DNA from 4 places in the Arthrobacter sp. AK01 genome. Region 1 is predicted to be linked to each of the others. Evidence: predicted binding sites of a transcription regulator. Region 1 holds the regulator's gene; each other region holds the start of a gene.
What was found. The regulator HrcA, encoded in region 1, represses chaperone genes, less so after heat shock. The targets are predictions, from matches to a motif close to TTNGCACTCGNNNNNNNCGAGTGCNAA.

Region 1 (4,099 bases):
GCAAGTTCATCGCGGTCACCCTTGGCCAAGGCTTGGACGAGCACCAAGCGGACGTCGGGCTGGTCCTCGAAGACAACATCGGAAGCAGTGACGGTCAGGCCGGCGGGCCCGGCGTCGGCGACCGTGCCGGTCAGCCGTGTGCCGGAACCGTCGGCAATGTCAACGGGCTCCCCCACTGCCAGTCTCTTGACCGTGACGGCGTGCCGTGCTTCAGGCCCCTCCAGCACGAACGTGCCACCGGGACTTACATCGCCAAGACTCCCGGCCGGGGTGAAGAAAACGGGGTTGCTCACCGCTACAGGTTACCGAGCTTGTCACGCAGCTTTGCGAACATGCCGCCACTGGCCACGAGTTTGCCTTCGGTGAACTGCTCCCCACGAAGCTTGGCGAGCTGCTGCAACAATTCTTCCTGGGCGGGATCAAGCTTGCTCGGCGTTTCAACATGGAGGTGCACCTTGAGGTCTCCCCTGCCGTAACCGCGCAGGTGGGTGACGCCAAGGCCGCGGAGCGTGATGACCTCGCCCGACTGGGTTCCGGCCTTCACATCAATGTCCTGTGCGCCATCGAACGTTTCCAGTTGCAGCTCAGTGCCCAGTGCAGCGGCTGTCATGGGCACGCTGAGGGTGGCGTGGAGGTCGTCGCCTTCGCGCATGAACATGGAATCGTTGTTGACCCGGATCTCCACGTACAAGTCGCCGGAGGGGCCGCCTGCGGGTCCTGCTTCGCCTTGGCCGGACAACTGGATACGCGTACCGGTCGCAACACCGGCGGGCACCTTGATGGTCAGGGAACGGCGGCTGCGGATGCGGCCCTGGCCGTTGCACTCGTTGCAGGGATCCTTGATGACCGTGCCGAAACCCTCACAAGATCCGCAAGGGGCCGTGGTCATGACCTGGCCAAGGATGGATCGGACGGCGCGCTGGACCTGGCCGCTGCCGCCACAAATGTCGCAACGTTCCGGATGGGTTCCCGGGCGGCAGCAGCTGCCGTCGCACGTAGGGCAGGTGACGGCAGTGTCTACTTCGAGCTTCTTGTTAACACCAAATACGGCGTCCTTGAGGTCAATACGGACACTGATGAGGGCGTCTTGTCCGCGACGAACGCGGGAAGCCGGTCCACCGTGGCCGCCGCCGCCACCAAAGAAGGTGTCGAAGATGTCCTGGAACGCGAAGCCCTGGCCGGAGTAGCCGCCGCCGAAGCCGTTGTCCGTTCCGTTCTCATTGCCGGTGGCATCGTAGACGCGACGCTTCTGGGGGTCCGACAGAACCTCGTAAGCATGGGTCACGGCCTTGAACTGCTCCGCGACATCCTCACCCGGATTTACGTCCGGGTGGAGTTTCCGCGCCAACTTGCGGTACGCCTTTTTGATCTCTTCCCCGGTGGCTTCCGGCGAGACTCCCAAAACGTCATAGTGGCTGCTCAAAGTCGGTATCTCTTCCTTGTCGTACTGCGGATGTTTCCTCGGGCCTGCGTTCAGCCGCCGAGAATGCGTGAAAGGTAGCGGGCAACGGCCCGAACTGCTGCCATGGTGGTTGGATAATCCATGCGGGTTGGACCGAGGATTCCCACTTTGGCACCCGAGCCGTAGCCAGTGGCCACCACCGAAGCTTCGGCCAAGCCGTCATAGGGGTTCTCCCGGCCGATGCTCACCGTGACGCCGCGGGGGTCGTCCCCCATGTCGGACAACAACCGGAGCATGACCACTTGTTCCTCAAGGGCTTCCAGCACGGGTCCGATACTCAACGGGAAGTCCACGTTGGACCGGGCAAGATTGGCTGTGCCGGCCATGAGGATGCGCTCTTCGCGGCTGTTGTCGCTCAGTGCCTGCAGTCCGTGCGCCAGTGTTTGAGCCAGGCCACGGAGTTCCGGCGGGCACAGGGCAACCACTGAGGGAAGTACTTGCGGCAACAGGGCCAGTTGCGTCCCTGCAATGCTGCCGAGGAATCGTGACCTCAGAAGCATCAAAGCGTCATCGCCCACGTCCGAGCCTGCCTCGATGACCTTCTGGCCAACGCTCCCGGTATCCGCAATCAGGACGACGAGCACTTGCTTGGGAGCCAGGAGGACGAACTCCACGTGCCGCACCAGCGCCCGGTTTGAGTGTGGATATTGCACGACGGCGACCTGGTTGGTCAGCTGCGACAGGAGCCGCACGGTGCGCTCCAGGATGTCGTCGACGTCGTCGGGCCCTTCAAGCAGCGAATGGATCGCGCGGCGTTCCGCCGCGGACAGCGGCTTGACCTGGGAGATGCGGTCCACGAACAGGCGGTAGCCCTTATCAGTGGGAATGCGTCCGGCGCTGGTGTGGGGTGCCGCAATGAGGCCTTCTTCTTCAAGAACAGCCATGTCGTTCCGGATGGTGGCACTTGAAACACCGAGGTGGTGTCGCTCCACGAGGGCCTTCGATCCGACAGGCTCCCTGGAATGCACGTAATCTTCAACGATGGCACGCAGTACTTCCAACTTGCGCGGTTCACTCATTACTCCACCTCCTGACGATTGCCATGGTCACTGCGACCGGTCACCGCGGGATCCCATGGGATCACCGCACTTAGCACTCAACATGCCCAAGTGCTAACCAGTCTAGTATGAGCCACCCCGTTGCTAGCATTGAAACTGCCCATGGCCAGCATCAAGCAACCCAGCATAAACCAGTACAAAAAGGTAGGAATTCCTTGGCTTTCGACTCTTGGGGTCCGCAGGATCTAGCAGCTCCAGCCAAACGACAACTCCCCGAGGTAGCCGTCCAGCGCGGGATGGTCCTCGAAGATGTCCAGTCAGGCTGGGTGGGCGAAGTCACTCGGGTTGAAAAAACCGGGGGCATGCACATCGTGTCCCTTGAGGACAGGCGTGGTAAAACGAAGTCCTTCCAACTCGGCTTCGGCTTCCTGCTTGAAGGCCAACCCATCCGGTTGATGCCTCCGGCCCCCCGCCAAGCGACGGCCCCCGCGCAACCGGGACGAACGGCCTCGGGGTCGGTGAAGGTCCAGGGACAACGCGCCCAAGTGGCAAAAGCCAGCCGGATCTGGGTGGAAGGAAAGCACGACGCCGAACTCGTGGAGAAGGTCTGGGGCGACGATCTCCGCGTCGAAGGCATCGTGGTGGAGCCATTGCACGGCGTCGATGACCTCAAATCTTCCATCGCCGCCTTTAATCCGGGCCCTGGCCGCCGCCTAGGCATCCTGGTGGATCACCTCGTGGCCGGATCCAAGGAGTCCCGCATTGCGGCCGAAGCCATGACGGTCCCCGGGGCGCCAGGAAATGTCTTGATTGTCGGCCACCCGTACATCGATGTCTGGCAGGCCATCAGGCCGAAGGTGCTCGGCATCGATGCCTGGCCTTCCGTGCCTCGCGGCATCGACTGGAAGACGGGAATTCTCACCGCCTTCGGGTGGCCTCACGAGACCGCTGAGGACATTGGCCTGGGCTGGCAACGGCTTCTCGGGGCGGTTCGCAGTTACGCCGACCTTGAGGCCTCCCTGCTGGGCCGAGTGGAGGAAGTCATCGATTTCCTCACGGTTCCCTGACACTGGCCCCGAAAGCGGCAGCAACTGACGTGTCTTCGTGGCGCTTGTCCCGGGAAGTCCACGGAGGCCGGTATTCTGGGACAGCAACACCGCAGCATCTTTACAGCAAGGGGAACACACCGTGGCAGAGAACGCTCCTGAAGAACCGGGCAGCGCCGCAGGCCAGCCCCAGTACCATGGCGCGCCTGCAAATGCGCTGCCACTGACCGCCAGCGAGGACCGGCAGTGGGCAACCTTGGCCCATTTTGGCGGCATTTTGGGATGCCTGCCATCTCTCCTGATCTACCTGATCTTCCGCGACCGCGGACCCTTCACGGCACAGGAATCCAAGGAAGCGTTGAACTTCACGCTGCCTCCTACGATCGCCGCAGTTTTGGCGAACATCCTGGTGCTGCTGCCTGTGGTGGGCAACATTTTCGCAGTGATCGCCACCGGCATCTGGGTGGCCCTGACGTGCTTCTCCGTCTCGGCGGGCATCCGGGTCAACCACGGCCAGCCGCACCGTTACAAGCTCAACCTGCGCTGGATCAAGTAGCTTCCCGCCGCCTTCGCCCAACCACTGATTGTTAGTC
Region 2 (4,099 bases), on a different contig from region 1:
CCAGCGGGCTCTGGCGCCCCGCGCCGTCCGTACGGTTGGCGACGGCGGTAACTGCCGCCGTCGTGATGGCCTCCCAACCCTTGCCGCGATGTGAACCGGCATCGCCGGCTGCGACGCTGAGAACGCGGTTCAGCAGGAGGACGCCTTGGTCCGTCCAAGCGCTGAGGTCGCCATGGACCCGTGGCGGCAGGCCGAGGTCGTCGTGAAGTTCCCGGTAGATGTTGGCCAGGCTTCGCGGGATGGGTCGCGTTTGCCGCGACACTGCGAAGGAAAGCCCGACGGCGTGTCCCGGGGTGGGGTACGGGTCCTGGCCCAGAATCAGTACTTTGACGTCGGCCAGCGGTTGCTTGAAGGCCCGCAGAAGGTTCTCGGCGGAAGGCAGGACCTGTGTCCCCTTGGTGGCTTGGGTGGCTACGAAAGCCAGCGCACTGCGGAGATGGCCTTCGACAGGGCGCAGCGCATCGGCCCAGTCAGGGGTCATCAGTTCTTCGAGTGGGCGGTCAGGCAGCTCGGCGAAGCCAGCCTCGCCCGCATCTGCTGGTTCTAGATCAAAGAGTGCGTCCTCGCCATTCACCAGGCCATTGTCTCCCGCGCCGCCCCGGCCCGGCGAATGACAGCGTTGTTATTCGCCTATAACATGGGGGTAGGACATTTTCCCCCAACAAGCGTCGAAGGAGTGTGCCGTGGCAGAACCAGCACCGGAACCGATGGCGCCGCAGGCAACGGGTTTTGACCTCCAGGACCTCGCGGCCGGGATACGCAGTGACTCTCCGCTCAGCGAACGGGACCAGCAGATGCTGGCGCTGGAACGGCAGTGGTGGAAGTATGCCGGCGCCAAGGAACAAGCCATCCGTGAGCTGTTCGATCTCTCGGCCACACACTATTACCAGATCCTGAACGCGTTGATTGACACCGAAGACGCGTTGGCCCACGATCCCATGCTCGTCAAGAGATTGCGTAGACTACGTACGTCCCGCCAGCGTGCGCGGACGGCACGTCGCTTGGGGTCCGACGCGTAAATCGCCAGGCTGATCTGTCAGCAGCAACCAGCAAGGACAACGCTTCACCATGACCAAGTATGCCAAGGACGAATTCGACCAGGTTCCGCAGAACACATCCCGGCAGGGCGTACATCGCGACGCCCAGGAGACCGCGCGCCCCACGTTGTGGCCGGTCCTGACTGTTGGGGCGGTGGCCTTGGTCCTCGGATTGGTGGCCTTCCTGGTCCTTCCGAACCTCGGCGTCGTGGCACCCGGCGCCGCGCCCAGCGCCTCGACGCCGGCACCTCAGCAGACTGACGCCTCGTCTTCAGCGACACCAAGCGAATCCAGCAGCGCCCCGGCCACATCCGGCGAACCGACCCCGTCCGATAGCCCATCCGCGACGCCGTCCTCGGCTCCCGTGGACAAGGCCACGCCGGTCGCGGTCTACAACGGCGCCGGCACCGCTGGGTTGGCTGGCCGTGTTGCTGGCCTGGTGGAGGCCGACGGATGGACGCTCAGCACTGTGGGCAACTGGGGCGGCCTGCCGCAGCAGACGTCCGTGATCTTCTACAACGCACCGGAGCAGAAGGTGAACGCCGAGGCTTTGGGCGCCCTGCTGGGTATCCAGTCGATCGTTGAATCTCCCGAGGTCCAGCAGCCCTTGGTAGTTGTGGCAGGGCCGGGCTTCCAGTAGCCCAACTGGCCCGGATGGGCTCCGAATGCCCAAACTCGGTTAAGCCTCAATAACAAAAGTCACCCCCGCGCCTTGCATGGGAGCGCGGGGATAGTGACAGTGGTTACAGTGGATTAATTCCGGTACGGAGATCCCGGCAACCGGACTTGGCTACTGCGAAAGTGTGGGCATCATGGCATTGGGAACCGTCAAATGGTTCAACGCCGAAAAAGGCTACGGCTTCATCACTGTGGATGAATCCGGCGACGACGTCTTTGTACACTGGTCAGCTATCCAGATGGATGGCTTCCGCGCCCTCGAAGAGGGCCAGCGGGTTGAGTTTGAACTGGGTGAGGGACAGAAAGGCCCGCAGGCCGAAGGTGTACGCGTCGCCTAGCTCCCACGGCACGCCACCGTCAGCCATTGGCTGAAACCCCCTGTGTATGTAGAGCAAAGTGGCGTCCCTGCTTGCACTCTCCCCGGTCGAGTGCTAATTATTGATTTAGCACTCCTATGGTTCGACTGCTAAGTCCGGCCCGGGTAACCCCGGTGGTGGACGGCGCATGGACCACTGGAGGATCAAGAAACACCTTGGTGGGGTGAGGTTCGGAGCGCGGGGCATACATAGGCCGCAAGCGAAGAACCGTCCGTCGCGGGCACCCCATCTGACAGGTACCTTCTTAACGACTGTCCCGAAAGGACTACCGCCGTTATGGCCAAGATCATTGCATTTGATGAAGAGGCACGCCGCGGCCTCGAGCGGGGCCTGAACATCCTCGCAGACGCCGTCAAGGTCACCCTCGGCCCGCGTGGACGCAACGTCGTCCTCGAAAAGAAGTGGGGCGCCCCCACGATCACCAACGATGGTGTTTCCATCGCCAAGGAGATCGAGCTGGACGACCCTTACGAGAAGATCGGTGCAGAACTGGTCAAGGAAGTTGCCAAGAAGACGGATGACGTCGCTGGCGACGGTACTACCACTGCAACTGTCCTCGCCCAGGCACTGGTGAAGGAAGGCCTCCGCAACGTAGCTGCCGGCGCCGACCCGCTGTCCCTCAAGCGCGGCATCGAGAAGGCCGTTGAGGCAGTCATCAGCGAACTGCTGGCCTCCGCCAAGGAAATCGAAACCAAGGAAGAGATCGCAGCCACGGCTTCCATCTCCGCCGGTGACCCGGAAATCGGCAGCCTGATCGCCGAAGCCCTGGACAAGGTGGGCAAGGAAGGCGTTATCACGGTCGAGGAGTCCAACACCTTCGGCCTGGAGCTCGAGCTCACCGAGGGTATGCGCTTCGACAAGGGCTACATCTCCGCTTACTTCGTCACCGACGCAGAGCGCCAGGAAACGGTCCTCGAAGACCCGTACATCCTGATCGTCAACTCCAAGATCTCCAACGTGAAGGAACTCGTCACGGTTCTGGAGAAGGTCATGCAGTCGAACAAGCCGCTGCTGATCATCGCCGAAGACATCGAGGGCGAGGCCCTGGCCACCCTGATCGTCAACAAGATCCGTGGCACCTTCAAGTCCGTTGCCGTCAAGGCTCCGGGCTTCGGTGACCGCCGCAAGGCCCAGCTCGCCGACATCGCCATCCTCACCGGTGGCCAGGTCATCTCCGAAGAAGTTGGCCTCAAGCTCGAGAACGCTGGCCTTGAACTCCTCGGCACCGCCCGCAAGGTTGTTGTCACCAAGGACGAGACCACCATCGTTGAAGGTGCCGGCGACGCCGAGCAGATCGCAGGCCGTGTGGCCCAGATCCGCGCCGAGATCGAAAACTCCGACTCCGACTACGACCGCGAGAAGCTGCAGGAACGCCTGGCCAAGCTGGCCGGCGGCGTTGCAGTCATCAAGGCCGGTGCCGCAACCGAAGTTGAGCTCAAGGAACGCAAGCACCGCATTGAGGACGCAGTCCGCAACGCCAAGGCTGCTGTTGAAGAAGGCATCGTCGCCGGTGGTGGCGTTGCCCTCATCCAGGCTGGTGCCAAGGCATTCGCCAACCTGAACCTGCAGGGCGACGAAGCAACCGGCGCCAACATCGTCAAGGTTGCCATCGACGCTCCGCTGAAGCAGATCGCCTTCAACGCCGGCCTCGAGCCGGGCGTTGTGGTGGACAAGGTTCGCGGCCTGCCTTCCGGCCACGGCCTGAACGCTGCCACGGGCGTCTACGAAGACCTTCTGGCTGCCGGCGTCAACGACCCCGTAAAGGTCACCCGCTCGGCTCTCCAGAACGCTGCTTCCATCGCTGGTCTCTTCCTGACCACCGAGGCCGTAGTTGCCGACAAGCCTGAGAAGAACGCTCCGGCTGCCGGCGGCGACGACATGGGCGGCATGGGCGGCTTCTAAGCCTCCTTGCTGTAGCGATACAGCGCCCAGCATCACGCTTTAGAGCAAACGACGGCGGTCCTCACCTTTTGGTGGGGGCCGCCGTTTTTGCTGCCTATCACGGTT
Region 3 (4,099 bases), on a different contig from region 1:
AGGCGTTCGCCCCGGCGGACATCACGCTCGCAGTGGCTGGCATCCGCGGCCTCCCGATTCGGGGCGCCGCGGTGTCCATGCCCTACAAGGAGGCCGTCATCCCCCTGGTTGACGTGATGGACCCATCGGCCAAGGCCATTGATTCGGTGAACACCATCGTGAACAATGACGGCGTGCTCACGGCCTACAACACGGACTACATCGCTATCGCAAGGCTTTTGAAGGACCACCAGGTTCCCCAGAGCCACACTGTTCTGCTACGCGGTGCCGGCGGCATGGCCAAAGCCATGGCCGCAGCCCTCCGTGACGCGGGATTCACCGCCGTCACCATCGTTGCCCGCAACGAAACCACTGGCCGTGCCCTTGCGGACCTGTACGGATTTGGGTGGCAGGACGACGTCAATGGTTCAACTGCGGACCTCATCATCAACGTCACACCGCTCGGAATGGCAGGTGAAGATGAGACCGCACAGTCCTTCGACGACGCTGCGATTGCCGCTGCCCAGGCAGTGTTCGACGTCGTTGCGCTGCCCTCGGAGACTCCGCTCATCACTGCGGCCCGGAACGCCGGCAAGAAGGTGATCACCGGGGCCGAGGTCATCGCCATCCAGGCAGAAGAACAGTTCGTGTTGTACACAGGCGTGCGCCCCGGTGCTGCCCAGGTCCGCGAAGCTTCGGAGTTCTCGCGCCGCTGACCCGGGCTAGACCGAGACCGGCTCCACCACAACAGCCACTCTCTCCTCGCCGATCCTGGTGAGGACCAGGGTGGCTGTTTTCGCGTCCTTGCCCTTGGATGGCTTGGCGGGGAGCAACTGCTTCCGTAGCTCCTCCGGGGTCACTGCCGTGCCGCGCTTCTTGATGTCCAGCACGGTGATGCCATTGTTTTTCACCCAGGCTTTGAGGGCCTTGACGTTGTAGGGCATCACTTCGAGCACCTTGTAGGCGCGGGCAAATGGAGTGTCATGCAGTTCGGGTGCGCAGATGTAGGCGATGTGCTCATCCACCAGGTGCCCGCCGAGCCGCTCAGCGACGTCGGCCACCAGGCCTGCGCGGATCACCGCACCATCGGGCTCGTACAAGAAACCTTCAACGGGCCCGACGGCGGCCACCGGACCGCCGTCGAAATCCTCGCCGCTGGTGATTTCGGCTGCGCCCTGGCTGCCAATGACCAGGGCGGCCCGACGCACGCCTGGGCGGGCCACTGCGTTGAACCACAAGGTGACTTCGGTGACGTCGCCGCCCACCGAGACCCACTGGGCTTCGCAGCCCGATGGCACGGAGTCGTGGGGGATGCCCGGACCCATTTTGACGCCGATGGCGCGGCCGGTGGCCGCCAGGCGCTCCACGAACGACAGCGGCGGGGAGAACGCTTCCGGGTCCCAGATCCGCTTTGTCCCCGATGTGGAGGTGGTGCGCCGGGCCGGATCCAGCCACACGCCGTCGATCCCGTCCAGTTCCACGGACGTGGCATCGGAGTGCACCACGGTGGCGTGCGGGAAAGGCATGAGGTTGATGGTGGCGCACGCAGCTGTGGTTTCATCCATTTCCACGGCCGTGACGGCAATGTCCATGGAGGCCATCGCCATCGAATCGGCACCGAGCCCGCATCCAAGGTCTGCCACGTGGGTGATGCCGGCCTTGGCGAAACGTTCGGCGTGCCGGGCAGCGACGTTCAACCGGGTGGCCTGTTCCAAGCCGGCCTGGGTGAACAGCATCTGGCGCGCGAACTCGCCAAACTTGGCTTCCGCACGGGTCCTCAACCGTGATTGGGTCAGGACCGCCGCCACGAGTTCAGGGGAGTGGCCTGCCTTCCGGAGATCGGCGTTGACGCTGAATGCCTCGGACTCCCGGTAAGGCCCCAAGGAGGCAAGAAGTTCCCATCCTTCGGTGGTCAGCAAGGGTGCGATCTGTTCCTGCGGTGCGTGAGGCATGGGATCAAGCCTAACGGCGCGGCACTTGACAACGTGACTTGCGAATCAGCCAGATAGGGTTGTTTTCATGGACGACAACGCAGCCCCGCAACCCTCCACCATCACAAAGTTTGCCCGACCCGCCCTCATCGCGGGGGCCGTGATCGCGGTGGTTTGCATCGGCCTGCTGATCATTATCTTCGCGCTGGATTCTTTTAATGCGGCCACGTATTCGGTGGCCGGGAAAAGCGTCAACGACGCCACCGACGAGGCACGCGACATTCGCGAGCTCTACAGCGGCGCCCGGACCGGTGGCATTATCACCCTGGTGATTGCCGGCGTCGTCGCTGTTGCTTCTGCCGTGCTGCTGTACCTGAACCGCGGCAATGCACCGCTTGATGAGGACGACGACGGCGAAGACTACGATCTGGACGACCTCACCGGCCGTTGATGGACGTTCACCCATGACGAAATGCTGGCACTCACCTTGACCGAGTGCTAACCACTTACATAGAGTCTTGTTAGCACTCTCCCCCGGAGGGTGCTAATCACGCCAAGCGTCTTCCGGCACCGCGACGACGGTTGTACGCTCCGGCACCCTAGTTCTTAGTCCATGAATCAGCTCATGAAAAGGAGAGTCCGAGTGTCGGTCTCGATTAAGCCTCTTGAGGATCGTATTGTTGTTCGCCCGCTCGAAGCAGAGCAGACCACGGCTTCCGGCCTGGTAATTCCGGACTCCGCACAGGAGAAGCCGCAGGAAGGCGAAGTTGTTGCAATCGGCCCCGGCCGCTTCGATGACAACGGTAACCGCGTACCGGTTGACGTAGCTGTTGGCGACGTCGTCATCTACTCCAAGTACGGTGGAACCGAAGTCAAGACCGGCGGCAACGAGTACCTCGTTCTGTCCGCCCGCGACGTCCTTGCGATCGTCGTAAAGTAACTTCCCGGAGCCCCGCACCGCCGCCGAGTTGGAATCATTCCGACCGTCAGCGGTGCGGGTTTTCTGTCTTGAAAGGACACAACCATGGCAAAGCAGCTTGCTTTTAACGATGCTGCCCGCCGGTCTCTTGAGGCCGGTATCGACAAGCTCGCCAACACTGTCAAGGTGACGCTTGGCCCGCGCGGCCGCAACGTCGTGCTGGACAAGAAGTGGGGCGCTCCCACGATCACCAACGACGGCGTCACCATCGCCCGCGAAGTTGAGCTTGACGACCCCTACGAGAACCTTGGCGCCCAGCTGGCCAAGGAAGTAGCCACCAAGACCAACGATGTCGCCGGCGACGGCACCACCACAGCCACCGTGCTTGCCCAGGCCCTGGTCAAGGAAGGCCTGCGCAACGTTGCTGCCGGCGCCGCTCCGGGCGAGATCAAGCGCGGCATCGAGGTTTCCGTTGAAGCCATCGCCGCCCGCCTCCTGGAGAACGCCCGCGAAGTCGAAGGCACCCAGGTTGCCAGCGTTGCAGCCATCTCCGCGCAGAGCGACGAGGTCGGCGAGCTCCTTGCCGAAGCGTTCGGCAAGGTTGGCAAGGACGGTGTCATCACCATTGAAGAGTCCTCCACCACGCAGACCGAGCTGGTTCTGACCGAAGGCATGCAGTTCGACAAGGGCTACCTGTCCCCGTACTTCGTCACCGACGCAGAGCGCCAGGAAGCCGTCCTCGAAGACGCCCTCATCCTGATCAACCAGGGCAAAATCTCCTCGCTGCAGGACTTCCTGCCGCTTCTGGAGAAGGCCCTGCAGGCCAACAAGCCGCTCTTCATCATTGCTGAAGACATCGAAGGCGAAGCCCTTTCCACGCTGATCGTCAACCGCATCCGCGGCACGCTCAACGTTGTTGCCGTCAAGGCTCCGGGCTTCGGCGACCGCCGCAAGGCCATGCTCCAGGACATCGCCACGCTTACGGGAGCCCAGGTTGTTTCCCCGGACCTCGGCCTGACACTGGACACCGTTGGCCTCGAAGTACTCGGTACCGCGCGCCGCATCACGGTAACCAAGGACAACACCACCATCGTGGACGGAGCCGGTACGGCCCAGGACGTCGCCGACCGCGTAGCACAGCTGCGTGCTGAGCTCACCCGGACGGACTCCGACTGGGACAAGGAAAAGCTGCAGGAACGCCTGGCCAAGCTGGCCGGCGGCATCGGCGTGATCAAGGTTGGCGCAGCCACCGAGGTTGAGCTGAAGGAAA
Region 4 (4,099 bases), on a different contig from region 1:
AAGCACATGGCTTTGCAGAGAATGGGAAAGAAGCACCACTGATGGAACAAGCATCCGGTCCGGAAAACGGGGCCAAGGCCGAACCCGACGCAACGGGGGCCGACGGTGCCGAAGAAGCTTCGGACTCCACGACGACCGCGGCCAGGCCCGGCGCCGGCGGGATACTTCCTACTAAAGCTGCGGAAGACGATCCCCGCCGCTGGGGCGATGAGTCCGGCTATGACCACGAGCAGTGGCTCAAAGAGCAAAGGCCTCCGCATTGGGGCTGATCGGCCGCCCGTAGAGGGGTCCCGCATCACGGACTTACCAAAACGAAGAAAAGCTTGCCTTGCGTTGAAGCGCCGGCAAGCTTTTCTGCTTGTTGGGGATCCGCGGCGACCACCACCAAACCCTCGGTGTCGCTGGTACCGAGCCATTCGCCGGTCTTGCCGCCCAAAGCTGAAGTCCAGAGCACTGGGACAGGGCCGGCCAACACCTGGCTTTGCCTGGATTCGTCATAGGAGCCGGCCGCCGTCAGGACCACCGTCACCAACTGGCCGGGGGAGAGAAGCTGGATGGATGACGGGTCTGCCATTCGCAGCGGCACCGCAGCCGCCCCTGTCGGTGCGCCGGTGAGCAGGCCTGGACCAAGAAGATTGGACTCCGTAGGGATCTGCCCCCTGCCCAGGGGTGAGGCAAGTTGGCGGCCAACCAGGGCCTGAACATCTGTCAGGGCGCCGGTGATGGCGAGGTCAGGCGGCACACCCTGGCTGGTGAAGTCGGACTCCGCAAGGCTGGTGCCTGTTGGAATATCGTGGGCTGCGACAAGGACGCTGATGCGTGCTTCTGATGCCGGCGTCAGTTGTTGGACTGCCATACCGGTGGCAAGGCAGAGCAGGAGGGCAACTGTGAGCCTGCGGTTTCGTCCGATCCAGGAGCCGAATTTTCGCTTGTGGCCCCGGTGGTCAGTGCGATCCCGGGTGCGTGGCGGATTGAACCTTGCGGGAATGCCGCTTAAGACACTGGATCGCCTCGTTCCTGCACGCGGGACCGGGGGCCAAGTGGCGTCGGTTGATGCCGAACGCTCGGCGCGGGCAAGGAAGGCACTGCGTGACTGATGTGGCATGCCGCCACGTTAGCCAGCTGCCAGCGCCGCGAAACAGCCCTCTGGTGCGCTATGTGGAAAAGGTGGAGACCTAGCTGGCTGCGGCCGCTGCAGCGGGGGCCGGCGACGGAGCGGCAGGGGCCGGTGCTGCGGCCGAAACGGTGCTGCCCTTGGCGTCGCGGGAATCTGTCCGATAGAAGCCTGAACCCTTGAAGACTACGCCGACGCTGTTGAACTTCTTGCGAAGGGCGCCCTTGCACTCGGGGCACTCCGTCAGGGAGCTGTCAGAGAAGGACTGGACGATGTCAAAGGCATGGTCACAGTCTTTGCAGGCGTATGCGTAAGTGGGCACTGAATTCCTCCTTCAGGACAAAGTTCAGGTCCTGTGCAGCGGCGGCGGAATAACTCTCCGCATTAGCAGTCGCAGGGCCTGAGTGCCAATTCTATCATCCGTCTCCTTGGCATGCGCCAGCGGATGTGTTGGATCTCTCCAAGTGCCGGAGTCAACAAGGAGGTGCGGCAGTCAGGCCATACCCGCCGTGCCTTCGAGACGGACGACGCCGGATGGCGTCAGGATCTCCCGCACGGGGCGGTCAAAAGCTTCGGCGGGGATCGAACCTGTTGGCAACAGGTCGTCGTCGTACACCACAGCAATGGTGGGCGGCCGCCGGCCGGAAGCGTCGAGGCCATGGAGGAGTCGATCGTAGTAGCCGCCCCCCTGGCCGATCCGGTTGCCATCCATGTCCACCGCAGTGGCAGGCATGAAGATACCCGCACTTCCGGCGACAACCTGGCTTTCCAGTCGTTCGCCTTCGGGCTCGTCGATGGGGGCGTAGGCGGAGCGGACAAACGCCGTCGAGGGCGTCCAATACACCCAGCTCAACTGCCGTCCGGGCTCGCAGACGGGAAGCAGAACGCGGTGGCCGGCCCCGTGCAGCGCCTCGATAAGCGGCATGGTGGGCGGCTCGAAGGCAACCCCCAAGTAGACGGCAAACGTGGAGACGGTGGCAGGGGAGGCAGCTGCCGCCCACGCCGATCCATGATGTGCGATCCCCTCGCCGGCCGCCGCGATCTGTTCCGGAGAGAGGGCTTGCCTGTGCAGGCGGCGGCTGCTGCGGATGTCTTCTTTCGATGCCATGCGTATCCGATCGTGAGGTGAGCCTGATGCCGGTCCAGCAACCAAGGCCGCCATGCGGCACACCGAAATGTGTTCCCGGCACGGCGAGGGTTTAGCCGATGATGTATTCCTTCCGTTACATTAGTCCGGTGACTCTCGATAACAATGCTGTCCGTAAGGCCGTCATCCCCGCAGCGGGTCTTGGCACCAGGTTCCTGCCTGCAACAAAGGCGATGCCGAAGGAAATGCTGCCTGTGGTTGACAAGCCAGCCATCCAGTACGTCGTCGAAGAAGCCGTCAAGGTTGGCCTGCACGACGTCCTGATGATCACAGGGCGCAGCAAGCGCGCCCTTGAGGATCATTTTGACCGCGTGCCGGCGTTGGAAGCGACCCTGGCCGAGAAGGGCGATACCGCCAAGCTTGAGGCCATCCAGTCCGCCACCAACCTCGGCGACATCCACTATGTCCGCCAAGGCGACCCGAACGGCCTGGGCCATGCCGTCCTTCGTGCAAAGCAGCACGTTGGCCACGAGCCTTTCGCCGTTCTCCTGGGCGATGACCTGATCGACGCCCGCGATAACCTGCTGAGCGACATGATCGCCGTCCAGCAGAAGACCGGCGGTTCCGTGGTTGCCCTGATCGAAGTGGAACCCTCCAAGATCAGCGCCTACGGTTGCGCCGACGTCGAAGAGATCGGCGAAGACGGCTACGTCCGCATCAAGCAGCTCGTGGAAAAGCCTTCTCCGGAAGAAGCGCCGTCCAACCTCGCCGTCATCGGCCGCTACGTGCTGCACCCGGCAGTGTTTGATGTTCTGGAGAAAACCGCTCCGGGCCGGGGCGGCGAAATCCAGCTGACCGATGCCCTTGAAGTCCTTGCCGCCGGCGAAGGTGAGGGCTACGGCGTATACGGCGTCGTTTTCCGCGGCCGCCGCTACGATACCGGTGACAAGCTCAGCTACCTCAAGGCATGCATTGAGCTGGCGTGCGAACGCGAAGACCTCGGCCCCGAACTGCGTGAGTGGTTGCCGACCTTTACTGCCTCGCTTCCCAAGTAACACCGGATGTACGGCTCTGCGATCTGGCCGGTGACGCTGGAGAGCGGAAACCTGCTTCTTCGCCCCATCCGTTACCGCGACAAGCGGGAGTGGTCTGAAGTCCGTTCGCGGAACAGCGAATGGCTCGCTCCATGGGAGGCGTCCAACCCCGCACCGGGTGGGCGCCTGCCCAGCTATCGGCAGATGGTGGGCTCGCTGAACGACCAAGCCCGCCACTCCACGGCCCTGCCCTTCCTCATCGTTGAGCGGACCCCCGGATTCCGGGAACCGCGAATCGTGGGGCAATTGACCGTTTCCTCCATTGTCTGGGGATCGGCCATGATGGCAACGCTGGGTTATTGGGTTGACAAGGAGCGTGCCGGGCTTGGCATCGCTCCGACGGCGGTCGCCATGGCAACTGATCACTGTTTCAGGGTGTTGGGCCTCCATCGCATGGAGATCAATATCAGGCCTGAAAACGCACCCAGCCTGCGGGTGGTCGAAAAGCTCGGATTCCGCGATGAGGGCTATCGCGAACGCTACTTGCATATCAACGGCGAATGGGCTGACCACCGCTCCTTCGCGCTGACCTCCGAGGAAGTTCCGGAGGGTCTGTTACGTCGGTGGCTCAGGGGATAAACGGGCAGGTCATAGGCCTTTTTGGCCGTATATCCAGTCATTTGCGGACTCGCCGACGACACACCGGCCGCAATGCCGCCGCGCCCGGCGATTTGCTTCTACGGTTTTGAATGTGGACTTCCCTCTCAGCAGCTCAGTGATACTCGTGGTCACTGTTGCCCTGTGGATGGTCTGGGTGGCGCCCTACGTTTTGCGGAACAGACGCCAACAAGTCCAAACAGCCAC

Region 2: a site for HrcA is predicted at 2,159-2,185, ahead of groL (chaperonin GroEL). Genes of this name have one in related genera too.
Region 3: a site for HrcA is predicted at 2,386-2,412, ahead of groES (co-chaperone GroES). Genes of this name have one in related genera too.
Region 4: a site for HrcA is predicted at 1,499-1,525, ahead of LN996_RS06185 (FmdB family zinc ribbon protein). Genes of this name have one in related genera too.

Annotation. Positions count from the first base shown of each region.
Region 1 is NZ_JAJOHP010000090.1:7,432-11,530, forward strand. It holds gene LN996_RS21230 (16S rRNA (uracil(1498)-N(3))-methyltransferase) at 1-293, opposite strand, end outside; gene dnaJ (molecular chaperone DnaJ) at 296-1,423, opposite strand; gene hrcA (heat-inducible transcriptional repressor HrcA) at 1,474-2,481, opposite strand; gene LN996_RS21245 (DUF3097 domain-containing protein) at 2,676-3,527, shown strand; gene LN996_RS21250 (DUF4870 domain-containing protein) at 3,649-4,062, shown strand; gene hemW (radical SAM family heme chaperone HemW) at 4,094-4,099, opposite strand, start outside.
Region 2 is NZ_JAJOHP010000013.1:64,608-68,706, reverse strand. It holds gene LN996_RS06550 (uracil-DNA glycosylase) at 1-577, opposite strand, end outside; gene LN996_RS06545 (DUF3263 domain-containing protein) at 684-1,019, shown strand; gene LN996_RS06540 (LytR C-terminal domain-containing protein) at 1,069-1,677, shown strand; gene LN996_RS06535 (cold-shock protein) at 1,850-2,053, shown strand; gene groL (chaperonin GroEL) at 2,369-3,994, shown strand.
Region 3 is NZ_JAJOHP010000012.1:49,686-53,784, forward strand. It holds gene LN996_RS06065 (shikimate 5-dehydrogenase) at 1-695, shown strand, start outside; gene LN996_RS06070 (class I SAM-dependent methyltransferase) at 702-1,931, opposite strand; gene LN996_RS06075 (hypothetical protein) at 1,999-2,361, shown strand; gene groES (co-chaperone GroES) at 2,554-2,850, shown strand; gene groL (chaperonin GroEL) at 2,935-4,099, shown strand, end outside.
Region 4 is NZ_JAJOHP010000012.1:80,393-84,491, forward strand. It holds gene LN996_RS06175 (DUF4011 domain-containing protein) at 1-269, shown strand, start outside; gene LN996_RS06180 (Flp pilus assembly protein CpaB) at 296-1,105, opposite strand; gene LN996_RS06185 (FmdB family zinc ribbon protein) at 1,176-1,436, opposite strand; gene LN996_RS06190 (5-formyltetrahydrofolate cyclo-ligase) at 1,608-2,222, opposite strand; gene galU (UTP--glucose-1-phosphate uridylyltransferase GalU) at 2,321-3,256, shown strand; gene LN996_RS06200 (GNAT family N-acetyltransferase) at 3,263-3,874, shown strand; gene LN996_RS06205 (hypothetical protein) at 4,020-4,099, shown strand, end outside.